4 regions of the Virgibacillus sp. JSM 102003 genome follow, and region 3 is predicted to be linked to each of the others. Evidence: predicted binding sites of a transcription regulator. Region 3 holds the regulator's gene; each other region holds the start of a gene.
What was found. The regulator LexA, encoded in region 3, represses DNA repair genes until DNA is damaged. The targets are predictions, from matches to a motif close to CGAACATATGTTCG.
Positions count from the first base shown of each region.

Region 1 (6,033 bases), on a different contig from region 3:
ACTCTCCTGTTCCTCAGATGCTACAGTCGCCTTGATAACATCACGTACGTCTTTTCGAATAGTTGTTGGCTTGATGTTGTATTTTTCATTATATGCCATTTGCTTTTCACGACGGCGATTTGTCTCATCAATGGCTAACTGCATCGATTCTGTAATACGATCAGCATACATCACAACTTGGCCATTTTCATTCCGTGCTGCACGACCCATCGTCTGGATTAGCGATCGTTCAGAACGCAGGAATCCTTCTTTATCCGCATCCAAAATAGTTACCAATGAAACCTCAGGTATATCAAGTCCTTCACGTAACAAGTTAATACCTACAAGGACGTCATATTTACCGACTCGTAAATCTCGTATAACTTCAATTCGCTCTAACGTCTTTATTTCAGAATGTAAGTATGCTACCTTAATTCCAATTTCTTTTAAATAGTCCGTTAAATCTTCTGACATTTTTTTCGTTAATGTTGTTACCAGGACACGTTCATTTCGCTCTGAACGCTTATTAATCTCCTCGATCAGGTTATCAATCTGACCCTCAATTGGCCGTACATCGATTTTTGGATCCAACAAACCGGTCGGACGAATAATTTGTTCGGTTACCCCAGGCGAATGCTCTATCTCATATGGCCCAGGCGTTGCCGAAACATATATTAGCTGATTTGTCGCCTTCTCAAATTCATCAAACATCAATGGCCGGTTATCAAGCGCTGACGGCAGGCGGAATCCATGATCAACCAACACCTGTTTACGCGCTCTATCACCTTTGTACATTCCGCGTACCTGAGGAAGTGTAGCATGTGATTCATCTACAACAGCTAAAAAATCGTCCGGGAAGAAATCGAGTAATGTGTAGGGTGTTGCTCCTTCTTCACGAAAAGTTAAATGCCGCGAGTAGTTCTCAATTCCTGAACAGAATCCCATTTCATGCATCATTTCCACATCGTAATTCGTGCGTTGCTCCAGTCGTTGCGCTTCCAGTAATTTATTTTCCGCACGGAGCTGCTTTAAGCGTTCTTCAAGTTCTGCTTCTATATTAACAATTGCCTTTTTTAGCTTCTCTTCACGTGTAACGAAGTGGGAAGCAGGGAAAATTGCCACATGTTCACGGTCACCTACTATTTCACCAGTTAAAGCATCCACTTCACGAATTCGGTCAATTTCATCACCGAAAAATTCAATCCGAATACAATGTTCTTCCTTGGAAGCAGGGATTACTTCAACAGAGTCACCACGAACACGGAAAGTTCCCCGTTGGAAATTAATGTCATTTCGAGCGTACTGTATATCAACCAAATCACGTAATAGCTGATCCCGATCTTTTTCCATTCCCATTCTTAATGAGAGTACCTGACCTTCATAATCTTCAGGTGAACCTAGGCCATAAATACATGAAACACTTGAAACAATTAAAACATCTCGCCGCTCAAACAAAGCCGATGTCGCTGAGTGGCGCAGTTTATCAATTTCATCATTAATACTAGCATCTTTTTCAATAAAAGTATCAGTTGATGGTACATATGCTTCTGGCTGATAATAATCATAATAGCTGACAAAATATTCAACTGCATTATTTGGAAAGTATTCTTTGAATTCACTATATAATTGACCTGCCAACGTTTTATTATGTGCGATTACAAGCGTTGGACGGTTAATTTCCTCAACAACATTTGATACCGTAAATGTTTTCCCGGTACCCGTTGCTCCAAGTAACGTCTGATGACGCTGCCCGGATTTCACCTTTTCTACTATTTCCTTTATAGCTTGTGGCTGATCACCACTTGGTTCATAATGTGCTACAAGATCAAATTGATTTTCCACAAAGCAAACCTCCGTTCATCATGCTTACTAGTTTACCATATTTATTATCTAATTTTAACATATAAGCGAACAAATATTCGATTTTTTTGCTTGCCTGGCTACTATTACATTCTACCCGTTAAAAACTATGAAAAATCATTCACAAAGGTTTCACACGTAATATATTGTTTCGCTAAGTCAGATGTCTTATAATCAGGGTAGCATAGCTTTAAGAGAGGGTTTTATACATGAAAAAAATGATGATATTTCTATTCATCATAATAGTTCTGACAGCATGTGGTCAAAGTGAAGAAACTGATAAAGGCACAACTGGTGATGTCGTAAAGGCGATTAATGCTAAACTGGAAGTCCCAAAAAAAGCTGACAAAGAGCAGGATGTAACCTTTTCTGTGACAGTTACGCAGGATAACAAACCTGTTGAGGATGCCAGTGAAGTGGAATTTGAAATTTGGAAAGAAGGATTAAAAGATAAAAGTGAAATGATTGCAGCAGAACACAGTGGTGACGGCAAATATACTGTGCAAAAGTCATTTGATGAAGCTGGTGTATACCATGTCCAGTCACACGTTACTGCCCGTACCATGCATACCATGCCAAAAGAGAAGATATCCATTGGTGATGTAAAAGCAACTACCAAAACAGATAAAAATAAAAAAGAGTCAGACGAGAGTCATTCACATTTGTCTATAAACTTAAAGCAGCCTGAGAAAGTTACAGTTGGAAAAGAAGCCAATTTTTCGGTTAAAGTGTTACAGAAAGAAGAAATCTTGGAGAAAGCTTCCGTAACGTTGGAAATCTGGCAAAAAAATAACGAGAAACATGAATGGATTGACATGAGTGAAACATCTTCTGGCACATATGAGACTACTACAACCTTTAAAAACAGCGGAACATATACAATTAATGTCCATGTCAAAAAAGAGGAGATCCATGGCCATAAAGAGTTCACCGCTGAAGTACAGTAAATCAGAAAACCTGTCATTCGCCAAGCCTTTTTGGTGAATGGCATAGTTATTTAGTAAAAAAGTCTACTGCTGACAAAAAAACAATTGCTGGTACAGCTAACCTTATTATTGCAGTATTTCCTCAATTAACAGTGACAGTGGTCTTTCGTCTAAGTTCCGATGATAATCATCAACCTTTTGTCTGTAGACACACTGTCTTTTTTCATCACAAAAGAACTCAAGGATTTGCGGTTCCAATAGATTGTCTTCAAAATCAATCGAAGATATCACGCCTATTCGTTTCAACTGTTCAACATTAATTTTCTCCTGTCCAGGTAATGGATCATAAACAAATATGGGTTTCCGCTTCATTAAACATTCGCTGATTGTGACTCCTCCGGGCTTTGTTAATACTGCATCAACATTATCATATAATCTATTCATTTCTCCTTTACTGGTTATATATGGCAGCGGTGTTACAGTTGGCTTGTCTTCTTTTAGTAGCTGTTCGTACAATACTTTGTTCTTTCCGCATAAAACGTAATAATGAATCCTGTCCGAATTAGAATAATGTAGCAATTTACTGATAGCACCAACCCCCAAACTTCCGCCCGTTATTAATACTGATATTCCTTCATTTGCTGATTGGTAGTTCTTTTTCGGATGAAATTCCGAATGAATTGGAATACCTGTTACAAAGATCCGGCTTAAAGGGACCCCTCTTTTCAACAAGTATTCTTTTACATCAATCGTTGGAACCATATGATAATCTATTCCATCGATTCCCCATACTCTATTTATAAAAAAATCCGTATATACGTTTACCGTAATGGATTGCAGCTTCTTTTTCTTTTTTAAGATACTTGCAATATTCGATGGAAGTGCATGTGTACAGAATAAAACGCTGGGATTTTGCTGATTAGTTAATCGTTTTAAAAAATAAGTAAACATTGTTTCATACAAATACTGACGGCTATGCGGGGATGTTTTTTTATATGCAGCCTGTTTGTAAAGCCAGTCATATACATCCGGAAACTTTCTAATCCATGCTAAATATGTAGTTGATACGACTTTCTCCATTCCTCCATAGCTATACGATAGAATATCTACTTTATCACAAATAATATCATTATGAGACGTTTGAATCTCATTTATCAGTGCATCAGCAACATGATGATGTCCAGTAGGGATTTGCATAAAGGGTAAAAATAAAGCCTTTTTCTGATTCATTTCATTGCCTCCATTTGGCTTCAATTACCAATGATAGAGTCACCGTCAGCATGATATACTTTTATTCGTGAGAGAAAGGGGTATTCTGATGACTTATCTATTTATTACTATCATTATCTTTTCAAGTTGCCTTCTGGTTTTTAAAGCTTTTAAAAATACGAAAGATATTAAAATAAATAAAATCAATATTGCGTCTAAGTCAGCCATAAAACAGGATTCAACATTATCGATTCTTCACCTATCTGATCTACACCTTGAAAACATCTCGTTAACCCCCATCCAACTGGCACACAAGCTGGAGAATGAAACTGTTGATTTAATCGCTTTAACCGGTGATTTCCTGGACCGTAAACGCTCAATACCAAAATTACTTCCATATCTGCGTGTATTGAATCGCCTCCAGCCTGTATATGGGACTTATGCGGTATTCGGAAATCATGATTATGTGCTAAAAAGTGATGACTTGAATGATCTTAAATCATTGCTTGAGGATAATAATGTACATGTATTACAGAATGAAAGTGAGACTATCTCAGTAAACGGCGAAGCAATAAATATTATTGGAATTGACGATTACAGTACAAATCGGAGTAACATTCCCCTTGCCTATCAGCAAATTAAAAAGGGCAGAAATATTGTTTTGACACATGATCCTACTGTTGTCCTTGAAATGCATGAATATGTGTTTGACTATTTAATGGCTGGTCATTTTCATGGCGGACAAATTTGTTACCCGAAGGCATATCACCTTGCAAAATTGGGTAAACTTGCGCGCAGTAATGTAATAAAAGGACTGCATATGCATAACAGCAGACCATTTTATATAAGTGAAGGTCTTGGTCAAACAGGCCTGAATATCCGTGTTGGCAGCAGACCTGAAATAACTTTTCATGATGTTGCTATTGGGTCACAAGCTGGTTAATAATCTATTGCACACTATATTTTTCATGCAAGGTTTCTTTTGACATAAACAAATATGCTGGTGTTGCCTGGTATGATGCATTCGCTATATGGTTTATTGGCAGAAATGTCACCTTCTTATAAAGTCGGTAATAGGAGTTTTTTATAGGAACCGTTTCAAAGCCAAGTCGATTTGCACCACGATATAATGTCGTAATTCCTATTATTCCTTTGATTTCTTTATGTTTTTCATGAGAAAGAACATATCGGGATAGGATAGGCAGCGTATCTTTAATCGAGTGATAAAAAAGAACCGCTCGCTTAATGTCACTGCTGATTGGCTTTAAATCACTTAACATCCTTACATTATGCAAATGTATCTTTAATAGCAGGTCATTTTTCTGAATAATTGTTCCATCTTTAAGTATGACTTCTGCCCCCTTGTACCTTGTAAGCCTGACCCGAAATAAAGTATTGCGCTTATGATTGTCAGGTACGTAGCGAAGTCTCGAAACATTATAATAAATAGGATCAATTGCATTCCAGACACCCAATATATAGCTCTTCATCTAATTTCCCCTTCTTTTATTTCTAGTTTGCTTTAAAATAATCAATATTATAGAAGGAATTTTAATCCAATAATAAAGACCCCTACTCTTAGTTGAGCAGAAGCCTTATTTATAGCCTTTAGCTGTTTTAACCCTATTCCGTAACTTCAATCTTGCCTAGTGCTCCTTTTGTAACATGATCAAATGCGTGTGTTACAAAAGGATAAATACCTGCTTCTTTAACTGTGAATTCAACAACCATAGATCCAGAAACCGGAACCATTGCTGTTTGCAAACCATTAAGTACATTTCGAGGGTCGCCATCAACATAAACTGTTTCAAGCTGGGAACCAATTACATGGAAACTGGAAACTTCGTTAGGTCCAACATCAAGAAAATTGATTCGTATTTTATCGCCAACTTTTGCCTGAATCATTTCTCCTTTTACAGCTTGTGTGCTTCCGTTAAATAAAACATATTCAGGCTCACCATCCAACATTTCACTGAAATTACCATCTTTGTAAAATTCACTTTGAACAACAGTAATCTCTTTATCAATTTCATTATCGGTTGGATAACCTCCTTCTGGT
Region 1 is NZ_JBHFQH010000005.1:201,804-207,836, reverse strand. It holds gene uvrB (excinuclease ABC subunit UvrB) at 1-1,821, opposite strand, end outside; gene ACE1TG_RS07725 (FixH family protein) at 2,049-2,786, shown strand; gene ACE1TG_RS07720 (MGDG synthase family glycosyltransferase) at 2,892-3,995, opposite strand; gene ACE1TG_RS07715 (metallophosphoesterase) at 4,084-4,917, shown strand; gene ACE1TG_RS07710 (YkoP family protein) at 4,922-5,464, opposite strand; gene ACE1TG_RS07705 (multicopper oxidase domain-containing protein) at 5,598-6,033, opposite strand, start outside.
Region 1: the regulator LexA is predicted to act here: its motif matches at 1,888-1,901, upstream of uvrB (excinuclease ABC subunit UvrB).

Region 2 (6,033 bases), on a different contig from region 3:
TAGTGGGTCTTCTACTGAAGTCTTAGCAACTTATATCCAACAGCTTATCGATCCGCAATCAGCTTTCTTAAACCCTCCCAAAAAAATTGCTCATATTGGAATTGCTGTTCATAGAATCGATGACGTACTCTCATTTTATACAGAAATACTTAGTCTTGAGCTTGAGGGTGTAGAAACTGTAGAATCTGAAGGTGTTAAGGTAGCGTTTTTGAAGATTGGTGAAACCCGCATTGAGCTTTTGGAGCCATTAAAAGAATCATCCCCAGTAAAACATTTCCTCGCTAAAAAAGGGGAAGGCGTTCATCATATTGCATTAGAAGTAGATAATATCGATGAAAGAATTAAATCCTTTAAATCAAAAGGAATACCACTGATCAACAATGAAGCGAAGAAAGGTGCTCATGATAGCCAGATTGCTTTTATTCATCCTAAAGCAGCAAATGGTGTACTTTTTGAAATGTGCCAACACCCAGAAGGAAGTGAGAAATAATGGATATTTTTGATAAAATAAGTGAATTGTACGATAAACGGCGGCAGGTTGAACTTGGCGGTGGCGATGAGCGAATTGATAAACAGCATGATAAAGGTAAGCTCACTGCAAGAGAACGAATTGATTATTTACTTGATAAGGGGTCATTTGTCGAGCTAAATCCATTTATGGAACATCGGGAAACTGATTTTGGTATGAATAATTCTACTGCAAATGGGGAAGGTGTTGTAACGGGCTATGGAAAAATAAATGGCCGAGCTATCTACTTATTTGCACAGGATTTCACTGTATATGGTGGAGCTTTAGGCGAAATGCATGGCAAGAAAATAGCAGCCGTAATGGATCTTGCTGCTAAAAACGGTGTTCCTTTTATTGGATTAAACGATTCGGGTGGAGCTCGTATTCAAGAAGGTGTATCATCGCTTGATGGTTACGGTCAGGTATTCTACCGAAACTCCATTTACTCAGGTGTTATACCACAAATATCAGTTATTATGGGTCCGAGTGCGGGAGGTGCGGTTTATTCACCTGCGATAACAGATTTTGTCATTATGGTAGAAAAAACGTCACAAATGTTCATAACCGGCCCAAAGGTAATTGGAACAGTTACTGGTGAGCAGATCACGTCAGAAGAACTTGGCGGGGCCCATGTACATAATGCAAAGAGCGGAAATGCTCATATTAAAGCGGGAAGTGAAGAACAGGCTCTAGATGCAGTGAAGGATTTAGTACAATACTTACCTGCTAATAATGAGGAAAAACCCCCATTAACTGAGACTGAACTGAATGATGAAACACGCCCTGATTTAACTGATATTGTGCCATTTAATTCTACACGGCCTTATGATGTAAAACGTGTGATTGAGCAAGTTGTTGATCCAGATAGCTTCTATGAAATCCATAAAGATTTTGCTAAAAATATTGTTGTAGGATTTGCACGTGTAAATGGTCAAACAGTTGGGCTTGTTTGCAATCAGCCAAAATATTTAGCAGGTGGTTTAGATATTGATTCAAGTGATAAAGCAGCAAGATTTATTCGATTCTGTGATTCATTTAATATTGCATTGATTACTTTTGAGGATGTAACTGGATTTTTCCCGGGTGTTAAACAAGAACATGGCGGTATAATCAGGCATGGCGCAAAGATTCTTTATGCATATTCAGAAGCAACCGTTCCAAAAATTACAGTGATTACACGTAAAGCCTTTGGCGGCGCTTATGTTGCGTTAAATAGTAAATCAATTGGAGCAGATTTGGTTTATGCATGGCCAAATGCTGAAATAGCAGTTATGGGGCCAGAGGGTGCTGCCAATATTATATTCGCAAAGGAAATAGCCGATAGCGAGAATCCAGAGGAAACTCGTCAGGAAAAAATTCATACGTACCGTGAAAGGTTTGCTAATCCTTATGTTGCCGCGGGACTTGGTATGATTGATGATGTAATTGACCCAAGAGAAACGAGAGTAAAATTAATTCAAGCATTAGAGATGCTTTATAACAAGCAGGAAGAACGACCGAAGAAAAAGCATGGTAATATCCCGCTGTAATAAAATTAGGAGGAACGATTTATGATATCGATAAATAAAGAAAGAGTGATTAATCAATTCCTGGAACTTGTTCAAATAGATTCCGAGACGAAACATGAAACTAAAATTGCTGAAGTACTAACAAAAATGTTCACCGATTTAGGTTTAGATGTAGTAGAAGATGATAGTAAAGATGAAACTGGTCATGGGGCAGGAAACCTGATTTGTACGCTGAAAGGTAATAAAGAAGGTGTAAACCCAATTTACTTTACTTCCCATATGGACACTGTCGTTCCTGGTACAGGAATTAAACCATCAATTGAAGATGGTTATATTAAATCTGATGGTACAACCATATTGGGTGCTGATGATAAAGCCGGTTTAGCCGCAATCCTGGAAACCATTCAGACACTAAAAGAAAATAATATTAAACACGGTGACGTTCAGTTTGTCATAACAGTAGGCGAGGAGTCAGGTCTTGTCGGTGCTAAAGCTTTAGATGGCTCTCTTCTAAATGCAAAATATGGTTATGCAATAGACAGCAATGGTACAGTGGGTGATATTATTGTTGCAGCACCAACCCAAGCCAAATTATTTACTGTAATGAAAGGCAAAACTGCACACGCTGGTGTTGCTCCAGAAAAGGGAGTTTCAGCAATTACGCTGGCAGCCAAAGCTATTTCCAAAATGCCTCTTGGCCGGATTGACGATGATACAACTGCGAATATTGGACGCTTTGAAGGTGGTAAGCAAACGAATATTGTTTGTGATCATGTCGAAATCCTGGCTGAAGCGCGATCATTGATTCCAGCAAAAATGGAAGAACAAGTTGCGAAGATGAAAGATGCATTTGAAAATACTGCTGATGAATACGGTGGAAGTGCTGACGTCGATGTGAAAATTATGTACCCAGGCTTTAAGCATGAAGCAGGGGATGAAGTTGTCGAAGTTGCCAGAAGTGCAGCAAAAACAATCGGTCGTGAAAGTAGCCTAAAGAAAAGTGGCGGCGGAAGTGATGCGAATATAATTGCTGGACTTGGAATTCCTACTGTGAACCTTGCAGTTGGTTATGAAGAGATTCATACAACCAGTGAACGAATCCCTGTAGATGAATTAGTTAAAATCACAGAACTAGTCACTGCTATCGTACAAGAAGTTTCAAACAAGTAAGTAACTAGGATGAAGACCTCTTTTAGCAAAAGGGGTCTTTTTTGGCAGTTATGGAAGTATAAATCTTTTCTTACTGCATAAGTGCAACAAAGGCTTATCTATATTATGCTTGGCGATAAGCCAAGTTTTCTATTAGTATGATATACTATTGGTACAAACAACAGTTCTAAAAGGATGTAATATGTATGTCACAATGGTATCCTAAAAAAGGCCGCGTTATTTTTCATTTAGATATGAACTCATTTTATGCTTCTGTTGAAATGGCCTATAACCCAAAACTAAAAGGTAAGCCTGTAGCAATTGCCGGGAATCCTGAACAACGTAAAGGGATAATTGTGACAAGCAGCTATGAGGCCAGAGCCAAAGGTGTAAAGACCACAATGCAGTTATGGCAGGCTAAAAAGCTGTGTCCTGAGTTAATCGTTTTACGTCCAAATTTTGAACGTTATCGTACGGCGTCAAAGGAAATGTTTAAAATGCTTGCTGAAATAACACCATTTGTGCAGCCAGTTTCGATTGATGAAGGTTATATGGATATAACCGAGAGTGAACATCACGGAACTCCTATTGAGATTGCTCAAAACTTGCAGCAAAAAATTCATCAAGAGCTAGATCTCCCGTGCAGTATTGGAATTGCACCAAATAAATTTTTAGCAAAGATGGCATCTGATATGAAAAAGCCATTAGGAATTACAATTCTGCGAAAACGGGACTTATCCCAAAAACTTTGGCCGCTACCAATTGAAGAAATGTATGGTGTTGGTGATAAAACCGCTGAAAAATTACGAGCAATTGATGTAAAAACAATTGGTGATTTGGCAAAAGGAGATGTTTATCAACTGAAACGTGTGCTTGGGATAAATGGAGAACGATTAAAAAATAGAGCAAACGGTATTGATACTCGTCCCGTTGACCCTGAGGCTATCCATGAATTTAAAAGCATAGGCAGCTCACAAACCCTACCGGAAGACACTACGAATGAAGCTGAAATTCGTAATCTCATGCATCAGCTGACAGATAACGTAGAACGTCGCATGAAACGAAAACAAGCAGCTGGACGTAGTGTACAGATTATGATTCGCTACTATGATCATAAAACAATCACTCGAAGTAAAAAATTGCAGGGTTTTATTGATTCAAAGGAAGACATACTGCACATTGCTAACGAATTATTTCAAAAGCACTGGAATTTGGACCCTATCCGATTGCTTGGCATTACGGTTCAGGACGTTGATGAAAAGCAAAATATCGCCAAACAGCTTGATTTGTTTACGTATGAAGAAGAAGCAGGTAAGGAAAAATTATATACTGTTATTGATGAGCTATCCCAAAAATATGGGAAGAATCCTTTTAAGCAATTGCAGATAGAGGAAGGTAAGGACGAACAACCACGGACAAGCTTTCAAAAAGACTTTTTGGATGACTATAAGCGATAATATCCCCATGCTGAATCATGTTTTCTTTCACATATATCAGTAATGTGGATTCTGGTTCCATTAATTTATTTTTTAAGTAATTACAATGTATTGCCATTCGAAATGAGGACCCTCACCCAATCTTCGAGGAAATAACGGAATGAGGATCCGCCACACAGTCGAGGTGAATCCTCATTCCGCTAAATGGCAGAAAAAGTGCTCTCAGAAGGACGAGACGGATCCTCGTTCCGCTAATAGCAAAAGATCAGCCAAATTTGTGGCAAAAATGACAATAGCGGAATGAGGATCCGAACCCAAGCCTAAAATGATGATTTTCGAGGAAATAACGGAACGAGGATCCGCCACACATTTATTTATGCATTTATTTCATAATTTTTTTCACCAGTGTATGAGCAATTTTGCTTCCGGGATATCGTAACGGCATATCAAACTTAGTTGTTTGTTTCAGTATGCTTTTTTTGTGTGTAAATGTATCAAAGCCATACTTACCATGATATGCACCCATTCCACTACTGCCAACACCACCAAATGGAAGGTGTGGATTAGCTAGATGATAAAGTGTATCGTTAATACATCCGCCGCCAAAGGATACATTTTTTAGTATGCTTTGTTGAGATTTTTCTTTTTCTCCAAAATAATAGAGTGCTAGTGGTTTGTCCATCTGTTTTAGTTCTGAAATGACACCATCAAGTTCGGTAAATGCTAGCATTGGCAAAAGCGGACCAAATATTTCTTCTTGCATAATCGAATGATCCCAGGTGATATTATATAAAATAGTGGGTTCAATGGACAGCTTCTCTTCATCTGCACTGCCACCATATACGACTTCACCATCAGCCAGGAATGCTTGCAATCTATTAAAATGTTCTTTGTGTACAATTCGAGTATAGTCATCGTTTTGAAGTGGTTTCTTACCGTAAAATATTTTGATATGTTTTTCCATCGCTTTTAACAATTTTGGTTTTACTTTTTCATGAATATACAGGTAATCTGGTGCGACACAGGTTTGACCTGCATTCGTAAATTTCCCCCATACAATCCGCTTTGCAGCAAGGTCAATGTTCGCATCTTTATCTATGATAGCAGGGCTCTTTCCACCCAGTTCCAATGTTATCGGAGTTAAATGCTTACTTGCTTGTTGCATAACGACTTTACCAACAGCTGAACTACCAGTGAAAAAGATGTAATCGAATCGTTGTTCCAATAATTGCTGACTGGTTTCTTTTGCACCTTCTACTACTGTAAAAAAGCAAGGGTTAAAAGTTTCATTGAGCATTTCTGCAAGCAATGAAGAGGTAGCTTGCGTAAATTCGGATGGTTTTATTACAACTGTGTTTCCTGCCGCAATCGCGCCTATGGCTGGACCAATTGCTAACTGAAGTGGATAGTTCCATGGTGCGATAACTAATGT
Region 2 is NZ_JBHFQH010000001.1:62,882-68,914, reverse strand. It holds gene mce (methylmalonyl-CoA epimerase) at 1-490, shown strand, start outside; gene ACE1TG_RS00350 (acyl-CoA carboxylase subunit beta) at 490-2,037, shown strand; gene ACE1TG_RS00345 (M20/M25/M40 family metallo-hydrolase) at 2,059-3,186, shown strand; gene ACE1TG_RS00340 (DNA polymerase IV) at 3,372-4,622, shown strand; gene ACE1TG_RS00335 (aldehyde dehydrogenase) at 4,984-6,033, opposite strand, start outside.
Region 2: the regulator LexA is predicted to act here: its motif matches at 3,341-3,354, upstream of ACE1TG_RS00340 (DNA polymerase IV).

Region 3 (6,033 bases):
GACTTCTGGATGTCCTGGTGTTCTTGAATCCCATTGACGGAAAGACTTCAGATCATCTATTGTTACATCATATCCTGATAAATGCAGCAATCCATATAATAGCATGGATCCATGCCCAGCAGACAACACAAATCGATCACGATTAAACCATTTTGAGTTATTTGGATTTTGTTTCATAAAATCAGTCCATAAGGTATAAGCCATTGGAGCGGCCCCCATCGGCAGGCCTGGATGACCGGAGTTTGCATTTTCTATTGCATCAATTGCTAGTGTACGTATCGTATTAATTGATAATTGTTCGATATCATGTGACAAAAAAATTCCCCTTTCCACTTAAAAGTTGTTAACATCCCTTTTTATTCTATAATGAAACATATCGTGTAACAAGTAATAAACTAAAATTGTTTTAGACTTAATGTTTTTTGTTCCTATCCTGTAAATCACGTACTTTATCAGGAGTAACATCATTTCCTTCCTTATCCATTACAGTCATGGATTTAAACTGATTTTTAAATGATTTTCGTACATTTTTTAAATATTCCTGTCTAAGCTCTTTTTGCTCTGTTTTTTCTTGCTCAGTTAACTTTTTTTCTTTTGATTTCTTCGCAAGTTCATTTATACGTTCCAATTTATCTTTTGATATCACCTTTAAAAACCTCCTAGAAAAACACTTAAAAAGCAAGAACAATATTTAATGTCCTTGCTTTTTTATATTACTTTACATGGATATTAGATTCAAGTTTTTTGAAACTCCTGATACCTCCGGTGTACTGTTGCTTTGGAAACCGGATGACCTAAACCATTTAATGTAGTTGTAATTTCCTTAAATGTTAAGTTATTTTGTCTCATTCGGACAACTTCTTCTATTGGAAATTCTTTTCGCTCTCTTCCAGGAGCATGGTGACGATTTGATAGGTTTTCACTTGGGTCAAATCCCCCATCTATTGCCTTTTTCATACCGCGCTTAATTTTCGTATTATGGATTTTACGTTGGTATTCTTCTACTATACCGACTATTTGCAGAACCATTGAATCTGATTCTGACAACTCAATTTCTCCACCTTGTATACCTGTATAGATGGAAATATTTAATTTTTGTAATTGATGAAACAAGGCAATTTTAGTATTACCCCGCCCTAACCTCGTTTCATCCTGTACTAACAAACATTCAGCCTTCTTTTCGGAAAAAGACTCAAGCATCTGAAAAATACCATCTCTATTTATCTCATACCCGCTCTCTTGTTCTTCAATAGAATCTACAACGGTAAGCTGATGTTTGTTCGCAAGAGCCATTAACTCTTCTTTCTGTCTATTTAAAGATGTCTCTTGTACTTTTTTGTCGGTACTTACACGACAATAGATTATTGCATTCAATTTTATACGCTCCTTATGCTATGCACTGGTTATCATGGAGAAATACAAGAAACCTAACGCCAAAGTAAAAGCAACTAAATAAAATATATCTGTTTTTGTTACTTTTTCAAACATATTAATCAGTCCTTCCTTTTTATAATAAGAACTTCTGTTCGCATCTTCCTCTATTAATCATTATATACGAACATACGATCTTGTCAACAGTTTTTCGAACGAATGTTTGCTTTTTCCAAAAATAGGTGATAAACTATCATTAATAAATCCTATGCGCGAGGTGTATGATAGATGAATAAACTTTCTAAAAGGCAAGAAACAATACTTGATTATATTAAAGAAGAAGTGAATGGCAAAGGTTATCCGCCATCAGTTCGAGAGATTGCAGAAGCAGTCGGACTTGCTTCAAGTTCAACTGTCCATGGGCATTTGGCAAGGCTTGAAAGTAAAGGTTTTATTAGAAGAGACCCTACTAAGCCTAGAGCTATTGAGGTTTTAGATCTATCTGAAGAAAGTCAAATTCCTAGAGAAGAAGCAAGATATGCACCAGTTATTGGTAAAGTTACTGCCGGGATACCAATTACCGCAGTAGAAAACATTGAAGAATTCGTTCCATTACCTAGTTCCAGTGCCGGACCTGATGATAACCTTTTTGTTCTCATTATTGAGGGTGAAAGTATGATAGAAGCTGGCATTTTAGATGGGGATATGGTAATTGTTAAACAGCAAAATACTGCACAAAACGGAGAAATTGTTGTAGCAATGACTGATGAAGACGAGGCAACTGTAAAGCGATTTTTTAAAGAAAAAAATCAAATACGTTTGCAGCCGGAGAATGCCACAATGAATCCTCTCATCTATCAAAATGTAACAATTCTAGGTAAGGTAATCGGCTTATACCGTAATATTCAATAAGAAAAAGGCTTCCGTCATTAAAATGACGAAAGCCTTTTTTATATAGCCTTTAATATGTTGATAGATATTGTTCTCTTTCCCAAGGGTGAACAGTCGTACGGAACATGTCCCATTCGATTTCTTTTGCTTCTATAAAGTGTTCGTATAAGTGTTCGCCTAATGCATCGGTAACTACTTTATCTTTTTGAAGTTCTTCTAACGCATCCATAAGTGTTGCAGGTAAATCTTTTATACCGTTTTTCTCGCGTTCTTCTTTATCCATCATATAAATATTACGGTCTACAGAAGTAGGTGGTGTTAATTTCTTGCTGACGCCTTCTAATCCAGACGCAAGTAATACGGCCATGGCCATATATGGATTAGCTGCAGGATCAACACTTCTAACTTCAATTCTTGTACTCAAACCTCTCGAATATGGAATTCGAATAAGTGGGCTTCGATTTGTCCCAGACCATGCAACGTAACAAGGAGCCTCATATCCCGGCACAAGTCTCTTAAATGAATTAACAGTTGGATTTGTAACAGCTGTAAAGTTTGTAGCATGTTTAATGACACCCGCAGTAAATTGGTAAGCGACATCGCTAAGCTGCATATCTCCTGTTGTATCGAAGAAGCTATTTTCACCATCTTTAAATAAAGACATATTAACATGCATTCCAGATCCATTTACTCCGAATAATGGTTTAGGCATGAATGTTGCATGCAGATTATGTTTCCTTGCAATTGTTTTTACTGCAAGCTTAAATGTTTGAATGTCATCACAATGCTTAACTGCATCAGAGTATTTAAAATCAATTTCATGTTGTCCAGGTGCAACTTCGTGATGCGATGCCTCGATTTCAAATCCCATTTCTTCCAACTCAAGCACAATATCTCTTCGGCAATTCTCTCCAAGGTCGGTTGGTGCCAAATCGAAGTAACCACCACGGTCATTCAATTCCATTGACGGGTCACCTTTTTCATCAAGCTTGAATAAAAAGAACTCTGGCTCTGTTCCAATATTAAATGCATCAAAACCTAAATCTTCCATTTTCTTAAGGTTTCGTTTTAGATTATACCTCGGGCAACCTTCAAATGGCGTACCATCCGGATTATAAATATCGCAAATAAAACGAGCTACCTTCCCTTTATCAGAAGTCCATGGAAATACCACAAATGTATTTAAATCAGGATATAAGTACATATCTGATTCTTCAATACGAACAAATCCTTCAATAGAAGAACCGTCAAACATCATCTTATTATCTAAGGCTTTGTCCAACTGACTAAGTGGAATCTCAACATTTTTGATTGTTCCAAGCATGTCTGTAAATTGCAAGCGGACAAACCGGACATTTTCCTCCTCTATTTTCTTCATAATTTGTTCTTTGGTAAAATCTGAACTCATCTAACTGCCTCCTAGTATATTTTTATATATATTTAGTGAAAAAATCGAGAAAGCTCTCCTTGACGCATGCTCGACTTTCCCATTCTCCCTGCATCCATTAACTCATTCTTCAGCATTGTACGTAATTGACGATCTGATATCTGAGGTTTAGCTTTTTCATTATTTTGTGTATTTTCTTCTGTTATGATGTGCTTAATACCAGCTAAATTAATTCCTCTGTCCATCAGATTTTTTATTTCTAATAATCGATCAACATCATTAAAAGAAAATAAACGTTGGTTGCCGGTAGATCTCTCAGGATGAATTAAATTATGTTCTTCATAATATCGAATCTGTCTTGCTGTCAATTCAGTTAATTTTTTAACAATACTTATTGAAAATAAAGGCATTGAACGTCTATCTTGATCGTCCATTATAATACCTCCTTTTAATCATCTAAAATAATAATAGCATATGTAATGTTTATTGTCAAATTAATGTTAACTTACTTAACATGGTTTTCTACATTTGTTTTTCAATTGTTACCAAACCACTATCCATTAACTTTTCCACTGCGGCTACTAAAGCCAATTTTACATGCGAATAAGTTAATCCACCTTGAACAAATGCTGTATATGGTTCCCTGATTGGTCCATCAGCTGTTAGCTCGAGACTCGCTCCTTGCACAAATGTACCAGCTGCCATAATCACCTTATCCTGATAACCAGGAATTTCACTCGGGTAAGGTGTTACAAATGAATTGATTGGTGAACTGTGTTGAATCGCCTGGCAAAAGGCGATCATATTTTCCTGATTACCAAATGTAACAGACTGTATTAAGTCTGTGCGTTCAGCTTTGTAATGAGGGCTTGTCTTAAATCCGACTAACTCTATAAATCTTGCAGTCAGAATTGCTCCTTTCAATGCTTCCCCAACAATGTGAGGTGCCAGGAATAATCCTTGAAACATTTCCTGCAGCATATTAAGCGTTGCCCCAGTTTCCTTTCCAAGACCTGGGGCAGTTAAACGGTGAGCACACTGAAGTACGAGGTCTTTTTTTCCTGCTATGTATCCTCCAGCTCGTACTATTCCACCTCCCGGATTTTTAATTAGCGAACCAGCAATAATATCTGCACCTACATGTAATGGTTCTTTCTCTTCTACAAACTCTCCATAACAATTGTCTACAAAAACAATTAAGTCTTTATTTATACCTTTTATAAAGGTAACCATTTCCTCTATTTCATCAATTGTGAATGACGGTCTATCATCATATCCTTTTGATCGTTGTATACCAATTACTTTTGTTTGCTGGGAAATCTTTTGTTTTATTCCATTATAATTAACTTTTCCATCTTCTAATAAATCTAATTCACTGTATATGATGTTGAAATCAGTTAATGACCCTGTATTTGTTTCATGGACTCCAATTACGGACTCTAACGTATCATATGGCTTGCCAGTAACATACAGTAGTTCATCATCAGGTCTCAATAAACCGAATAATGCTGTTGATATTGCATGGGTTCCTGAAACAATCTGTGGTCTGACAAGCGCATCTTCACCACCAAACACATCCGAATATACAGCTTCTAACGTTTCTCTTCCTAAGTCATCATAGCCGTATCCAGTAGTTGGGTTAAAATGACTATCACTAACTCGGTTCTTCTGAAAAGAATCCAGTACCCGCTTCTGATTGGTTTCTGCTATAGCCACAACATTCTTATGTTGTGCAGCGCAATCCGCTTCTGCCTGTTTCATTAATTGTTTGGTCATTAGTACATTATTACTCCTTTAATAAACTTTGTAGTGGGTGTTCTTGTCGCATGTATCCTTTTACCACATACTTATCCTGTTCTTCTTCATAGAAACGGTCACTTATTATTGTCTCATGTTCCAACCGGTTCAGCATCTTCCCCTGGTCAGGTGTTAAATCAGTTTTATACCAATCCCATTCATCTCTTAGAATTTTTTCAATTTTTAGTTGAAGCTTTAGAATATCATTTTGATCAAACGCACTAACAAGGATATTAGGGTGATTCATTGCAATGAAATCAGTATCAATCCTATCGCATTTATTGTAAACGGTCAGCATCGGTATAGTATGTGCATTCAATTCACGCAGTAAATTACTTACCGTATGCTGATGCTGTTCAAGATCTGAGTTCGAAGCGTCTACTACATGTAAAATAAAATCCGCTTCTGTTACTTCTTCCAACGTTGATTTAAAAGAAGCTACCAGTGATGTTGGCAGATCCTGAATAAAACCAACAGTATCTGTTACAAGCGTCTGAAACCCTGACGGCAGCTGAATCCTTCTTGTCAATGGGTCAAGTGTTGCAAATAACTGATTCTCTTCATGTGAGCTGCTTTTTGTTAACCGG
Region 3 is NZ_JBHFQH010000004.1:6,084-12,116, forward strand. It holds gene tkt (transketolase) at 1-315, opposite strand, end outside; gene ACE1TG_RS05460 (DUF896 domain-containing protein) at 413-646, opposite strand; gene ACE1TG_RS05465 (YneB family resolvase-like protein) at 736-1,374, opposite strand; gene lexA (transcriptional repressor LexA) at 1,660-2,283, shown strand; gene glnA (type I glutamate--ammonia ligase) at 2,333-3,670, opposite strand; gene ACE1TG_RS05480 (MerR family transcriptional regulator) at 3,703-4,083, opposite strand; gene ACE1TG_RS05485 (methionine gamma-lyase family protein) at 4,172-5,425, opposite strand; gene hflX (GTPase HflX) at 5,436-6,033, opposite strand, start outside.

Region 4 (6,033 bases), on a different contig from region 3:
TCTGGTAGTTGGAAACAGCCCATATTATGTAATTGCACTTTATGGTGCGCTTCGTATGGGAGCAGTCGTCGTTCCAATTAACCCGTTATATACAGCACCTGAAATGAGTTACATACTGAAGAATGGTGATGTGAAAGCTGTCATTACTATGGATGTGCTACTTGAGAAATTTGAAGCTATTGCTGATCAGGTTCCAAGTGTGAAGCACTATATATCATGCGAAAGTGGCGCGGGTATTTCGTTAGAGGAAAGTTCATTATCGGCTAAATTGAAATCGTTTACTCAACTGGTACAGGAAGGAAGTCTGGAATTTGATGGACCACAAATGAGTGACAATGATACAGCGATCATTTTGTACACGTCAGGAACTACTGGTAAGCCAAAAGGTGCAATGTTATCTCATAAAAACATCTATTCGAACGCAAAGGATACAGCCGATTATTTAACAATTAATGGAGAGGATCGCGTTATAGCAGCGTTGCCGATGTTCCATGTCTTTTGCCTAACCGTTTCGTTGAATGCACCATTAATGAATGGCGGGACTGTATTGATTATGCCAAAATTCTCGCCGCAGGAAGTATTTAAGATAGCAGTTGATCACAAAGCAACGATTTTTGCAGGGGTACCAACAATGTATAATTACCTGCTTCAAAGTGCAGAAGGTAATACTTCAGCATTTACTGGAATCCGTCTTTGTATCTCCGGCGGGGCAGCGATGCCTGTTGCTTTACTTGGCCAGTTTGAAGAAGCGTTTAATGCAAAAGTTTCTGAAGGGTATGGGCTGTCTGAAGCATCACCAGTTACCTGCTTTAATCCATTGGATCAGCCTAGAAAACCTGGCTCTATTGGTAAGAGTATTATAAATGTCGAAAACAAAGTTGTTGATGAATTTGGTGAGGAAGTTGAGGCAGGTGAAGTCGGCGAATTAGCTGTTCGTGGGCCAAATGTGATGAAAGGATATTATAAACTTGATGAAGAAACGGCTGTGGCATTAAGAGATGGCTGGCTTCACACTGGAGATATGGCTCGAATGGATGATGAAGGATATTTTTACATTGTTGACCGGAAAAAAGATATGATTCTTGTCGGCGGGTATAATGTTTATCCTCGAGAAGTAGAAGAAGTGCTATATCAGCATCCAAGTATAGCTGAAGCAGCAGTAATTGGTACACCTCACTCTGAGACCGGTGAATCGGTACTATGCTTTGTCGTTACAAAAGACCCCTCCTTAAATGAAGATGTTTTATTAGACTTTTGCAAAGGTCATTTAGCAAAATATAAAGTACCATCCAAAATTGAATTTTTGGATGAATTACCAAAGAATACGACAGGCAAAATTTTGCGAAAGAATTTGCGTGATAAAGTAGAACAGTAGAATTTATAGAGAAAAGAGATGTTCTGGATACTGGGGCATCTCTTCTCTATGTTATGGCCCTCATGCTAAGTATATTTGGGCTCAAATCCTGGAATACTAAAAATAAAAGGATTTGTTAGTGATGAAAAAAAATAATGACACGCCTGAGTTAGCTACTTTTACAATTTTAAATCCAGATTTTCATGCACAACTGGACCAAAGTGGGGAAAAGGAACAGATAACTGACGAAAATACTGGCAATAGTGACAATTCACCAGATTCAACTGATTAATTATGTCTAAAATGTGAACTTCGTTAATAATTTGTTGAAAATTTAAATTTTTAATACACTTTTTACTCGGAATTTGGTAAATTATAGATAAGCCTCTTTCTTTTCATTTAATTATGAAAGGATGAAGATAATATGTTAAATGAAGTTTATTTTCCATCGCACGAAGTAACTCCTCTTACCATGGCAGTTATAGCAAAGCATGATGAAAACGGAAATACCAATACAACTGTTTTAGAAGAACAGGAAGAGTATTTTGTTCAACAGTCTCCAAGTAAAGTCATCGATTATGCTTGCAAGTTCTTCGGATCCAGTTTGCGAGGTCGTCAGGACGGCACCCGCGATATTTGTGGAATCACACATAAAGCTCCCATATCGATTGATCCTACCAGTGGCATGTATTTCTTTCCCACAATTGCACCAACAAATCCAAAGTGTTCATGGATTGCACATTCTCATATTGATCAGGTTTTAAAAGGGCCGGACCGGTTTACCAAAGTAGTATTCAATAATGGCAAATCTATTCTTCTGGAAGTATCTCACGGATCGATGCTCAATCAGGTACATCGGACTGCACAATATCGCTATTTATTGGATAACCGCATTAAGTATTTGCAGAGACAGAATGCTGATGTGGTGGCAGAGCCTTTTGCATAAGTTCCTGAACAATTAGTTCCACTTTTTTGCGAATGGCAGGATTAAAATAATTACGTTTTTCTTCCCGACCTTTGCAAATAAATAAAAACGAAGAAAAGGAGTCGTTCTTATTTAATGTCACTACTTGTATTCTCCCGTCTTCCATCAATTTTCGTAATTTCCTTCGCTCATTAGCTGCTTCTGAATTCATTTTTTCCAAAAGCTCAATATAAGGTTCTTTAATTTTAAAAGCTCCTTGCTGGACGTGTTGAATATCCTGTTGAATAACAACCATTGCCATCGAAAGGAATAGAAAGCGTGAAGCTAACTGTAATTCTTCTTCATTAAGATAGCGCATGATAACCCTCCATTAATCGAACGCATGTTCTGTAATTATTATATGATAAAATGTATGAAAAATACACTAAAAAATCTGCAGGTGAAAAGAAAGAGGCCAAAAACTTTATTTCTGCTTTCCAGATAATGAGGTTTAATTTAAAATAAAAGTAGATAAACTTGTTGCATAAGAATTTATAAAATGGGAGTGCTTGGATAACTGAACTACCGCATCAGCTACGTCTAGCTTCAGTACATAGCGCCTAGTGGACTTCCCTCTCCGTGTTTAAGATAAGAAGTAAAGGATGTTCGACTAAAACACAACACATCCTGTAGCAGCATCAACTACCCCACGTCCTGTGGGGCAGCTTTCGCTCTACGTGTATTCTTTATCTTTGGGAAAGGGAAAATCGACTAAGACCGCTGCTTTGCGCGGCAACGTGACCTACCGCAGCGCTTGGCACAGTCCATACGTCGCTAGACAGGCGCTTCCGCTTTTGTGAATTAGGGTGTGTATTTTGTTGATAGATGATTAGGGGAGACTTCATTAATGGATCTGTTATATTTTATAGCTAATTTTAAGGTATTACTTCAGGAAGATAAGTTAGATGACTATATCATGCAACTATTAAATGAATATGAGAGTTTAGGGCCACTGCCAGGGATTGTGTTACCTTTCATTGAGGCATTTTTGCCATTTCTGCCGTTAGTTGTTTTTGTGTTTGCGAATGCAGCGGCATACGGGTTACTGGAGGGTTTTTTGCTGTCATGGGCGGGTTCATCGATTGGAGCTATTTTAGTTTTTCTAATCATACGAAGACTTGGTGATAAGCGACTTTTTAAAGCAATCCGTAACAATAAACAAGTACATAAGGTTACTGGCTGGGTTGAACGGCGAGGGTTTGGGCCGTTGTTTCTGTTAATGTGTTTTCCTTTTTCGCCATCGTCGGTGATTAATGTTGTATCGGGGTTATCCAATATAAGTATTCAACAGTTTATATTGGCAGTATTGCTTGGTAAATCTGTCATGATATTTTCCATAGCTTATGTAGGGTCAAGTATATTTGAATTTGCAAAAGAACCGGTGAAAACGATAGTTGTTGGGATATGCATTGTATCATTTTGGCTTATCGGTAAATATATTGAGCGCCGTTTACAACGAAAAGCATTAATCAAAGAAATATCCGAAAGAGATTAGGTTAGAAATTATCAGAACGGGGTATGCTAGACAGAGAGAAAAGCAGAAGCGTAAGCGTCTATATAAAGTTTTGGTGCTTCAGCTAAACCGCAAAGAAAATACCCTGGAGGAAATTTGAATGAAAAGAAAATATTTACGCAGAATTATTCCTATTGTTTTATTAACAATAGCATTGGCGTTTCTTTTTCGATCTTTTTTATTTGCAAGCTATGTTGTTGACGGTGAATCGATGGAACCAACCCTTTATGATGGAAACCTGTTAATGGTAAATAAAGTGGTATACGATTTGAAGGATGTCGATCGTTTTGATGTTATTGTGTTCCATGCAAGCAAAAAAGATGATTATGTGAAACGAGTTATTGGGCTGCCTGGTGATGAAATAGAATACAAGGATGATATGCTTTTTATAAATGGAAAGTATGTAAAAGAAAACTTTTTGGAACCATTAAAGAAGATGGATGAGATAAAGCCATATACAAAAGACTTTACACTGAAGGAAAAGACTGGGAAGACGAAAGTACCAGAAGGGAACTTGTTTGTTATGGGGGACAATCGTGAATCTAGTTTAGACAGCCGTACGTTTGGTTTTGTATCGGTTAATAAACTTGTCGGGAAGGTAGATATAACGTATTGGCCATTTTCCCAAATGCAATTAAGCTTCGGCAATTAACTATAATTAAGCCTTTGTCTCTGATAAAATAGGGGATAGAGGTTTTTTTATTGAAGCTCTTTTAGTAAGGTTGTTTTCTAAAAGATTGTTGCTTTTTCTAAGTAATGAGTCTTAAGAAGTAGATAGCTGTTTGAGCTAATTCTATAGATGCGAAAGTTCAGTTAATAACAACAAATTTTGAGTAAGAAATTTCAATAAGGGGGGAAAAATTATGGGGATCCGATTTTTATTAGGCAGATCTGGTACTGGTAAAAGTGGAAGATCATTGGATGAGATTAAAGGAAAACTGATTGATAATCCACAAGGCAGGCCAATATTTTATATCGTACCGGATCAAATGACTTTTCAGCAGGAGTATGCCTTGTTTAATGGTCAGGATATCCATGGAAGTATTCGTGCACAGGTTACCAGTTTTTCACGTCTGGCGTGGAGGGTCCTGCAGCAGACAGGTGGCGGTACGAGACAGTTTATTAGCTCGGTCGGTATTCAAATGATGCTCCGAAAGATTATTGAAGAGAAAGAATCGGAGTGGAATGTATTTCAAAAGGCTTTAGAGAAACAGGGGTTCCTTGAACAGCTGGAAAAAATGATTACCGAATTCAAGCGATATCGTATTACCCCTGAAATGTTATACATGCAAATTGAACAGATGAATCAGTTTGTTCATAAAGAATCTGGTGAAGTTGCTTTATCGGATAAATTAAATGATTTATCGTACATATATGAAAACTTGGTGCATGCACTGCAAGGTAAATATATTGATAGTGAGGACCAGCTGCAGTTGCTTGCAGAAAAGATTAAGGATGCCACATTACTTGAGGATGCCGAAATTTACTTGGATGGGTTCCACCGATTTTCGCCAAAGGAGCTCCTTGTTGTTGAAGCATTAATGAAAAAGTGTAAATCAGTGACCATTGCATTAACAGTCGATAATCCAGAAGAGGAAGAACTATCTGAGCTGGACTTGTTTTACCAAACGAAAGAAACATACCAGATACTAAAAACAATTGCTTCGGAGAATAATATTAGCGTAGATGAAACAGTTGTACTAGATCCAGTGAATGGCAGATTTAAGGAACGGCCGTATTTTGCCCACTTAGAACAAAACTTTGATGTGCGACCTGCACCTGAATATAGTGGTAAGGTTCCACTGCAAATTGCTGAGGCAGTACATCCCCGTGCAGAGGTGGAAGGTGCAGCCCAGGAAATATTACGACTGGTACGTGAAGAAGACTATCGTTTCCAGGATATGGCTGTGTTTATTCGCCAGTCAGATATGTATCACGATTTAATAGATACTATTTTTAGTGATTATGATATTCCAGTTTTTATTGATGAAAAACGGACAATGCTGAATCATTCCCTGATTGAGTTTATTCGTTCTGTCCTGGACATTGTAGAAGGTAATTGGCGGTATGATGCTATTTTTCGGGTTCTGAAAACTGGATTTATCCCATCCACCGATAAGAAGTATCCACTTACCAATGATGCCATTGATGAGTTGGAAAACTATGTACTTGAATATGGAATTCGTTCGCGGGAACGATGGA
Region 4 is NZ_JBHFQH010000002.1:305,191-311,223, forward strand. It holds gene ACE1TG_RS04005 (fatty acid--CoA ligase family protein) at 1-1,375, shown strand, start outside; gene ACE1TG_RS04010 (hypothetical protein) at 1,494-1,646, shown strand; gene ACE1TG_RS04015 (competence protein ComK) at 1,779-2,300, shown strand; gene ACE1TG_RS04020 (YhjD family protein) at 2,248-2,637, opposite strand; gene ACE1TG_RS04025 (TVP38/TMEM64 family protein) at 3,166-3,813, shown strand; gene lepB (signal peptidase I) at 3,932-4,483, shown strand; gene addB (helicase-exonuclease AddAB subunit AddB) at 4,695-6,033, shown strand, end outside.
Region 4: the regulator LexA is predicted to act here: its motif matches at 2,655-2,668, upstream of ACE1TG_RS04020 (YhjD family protein).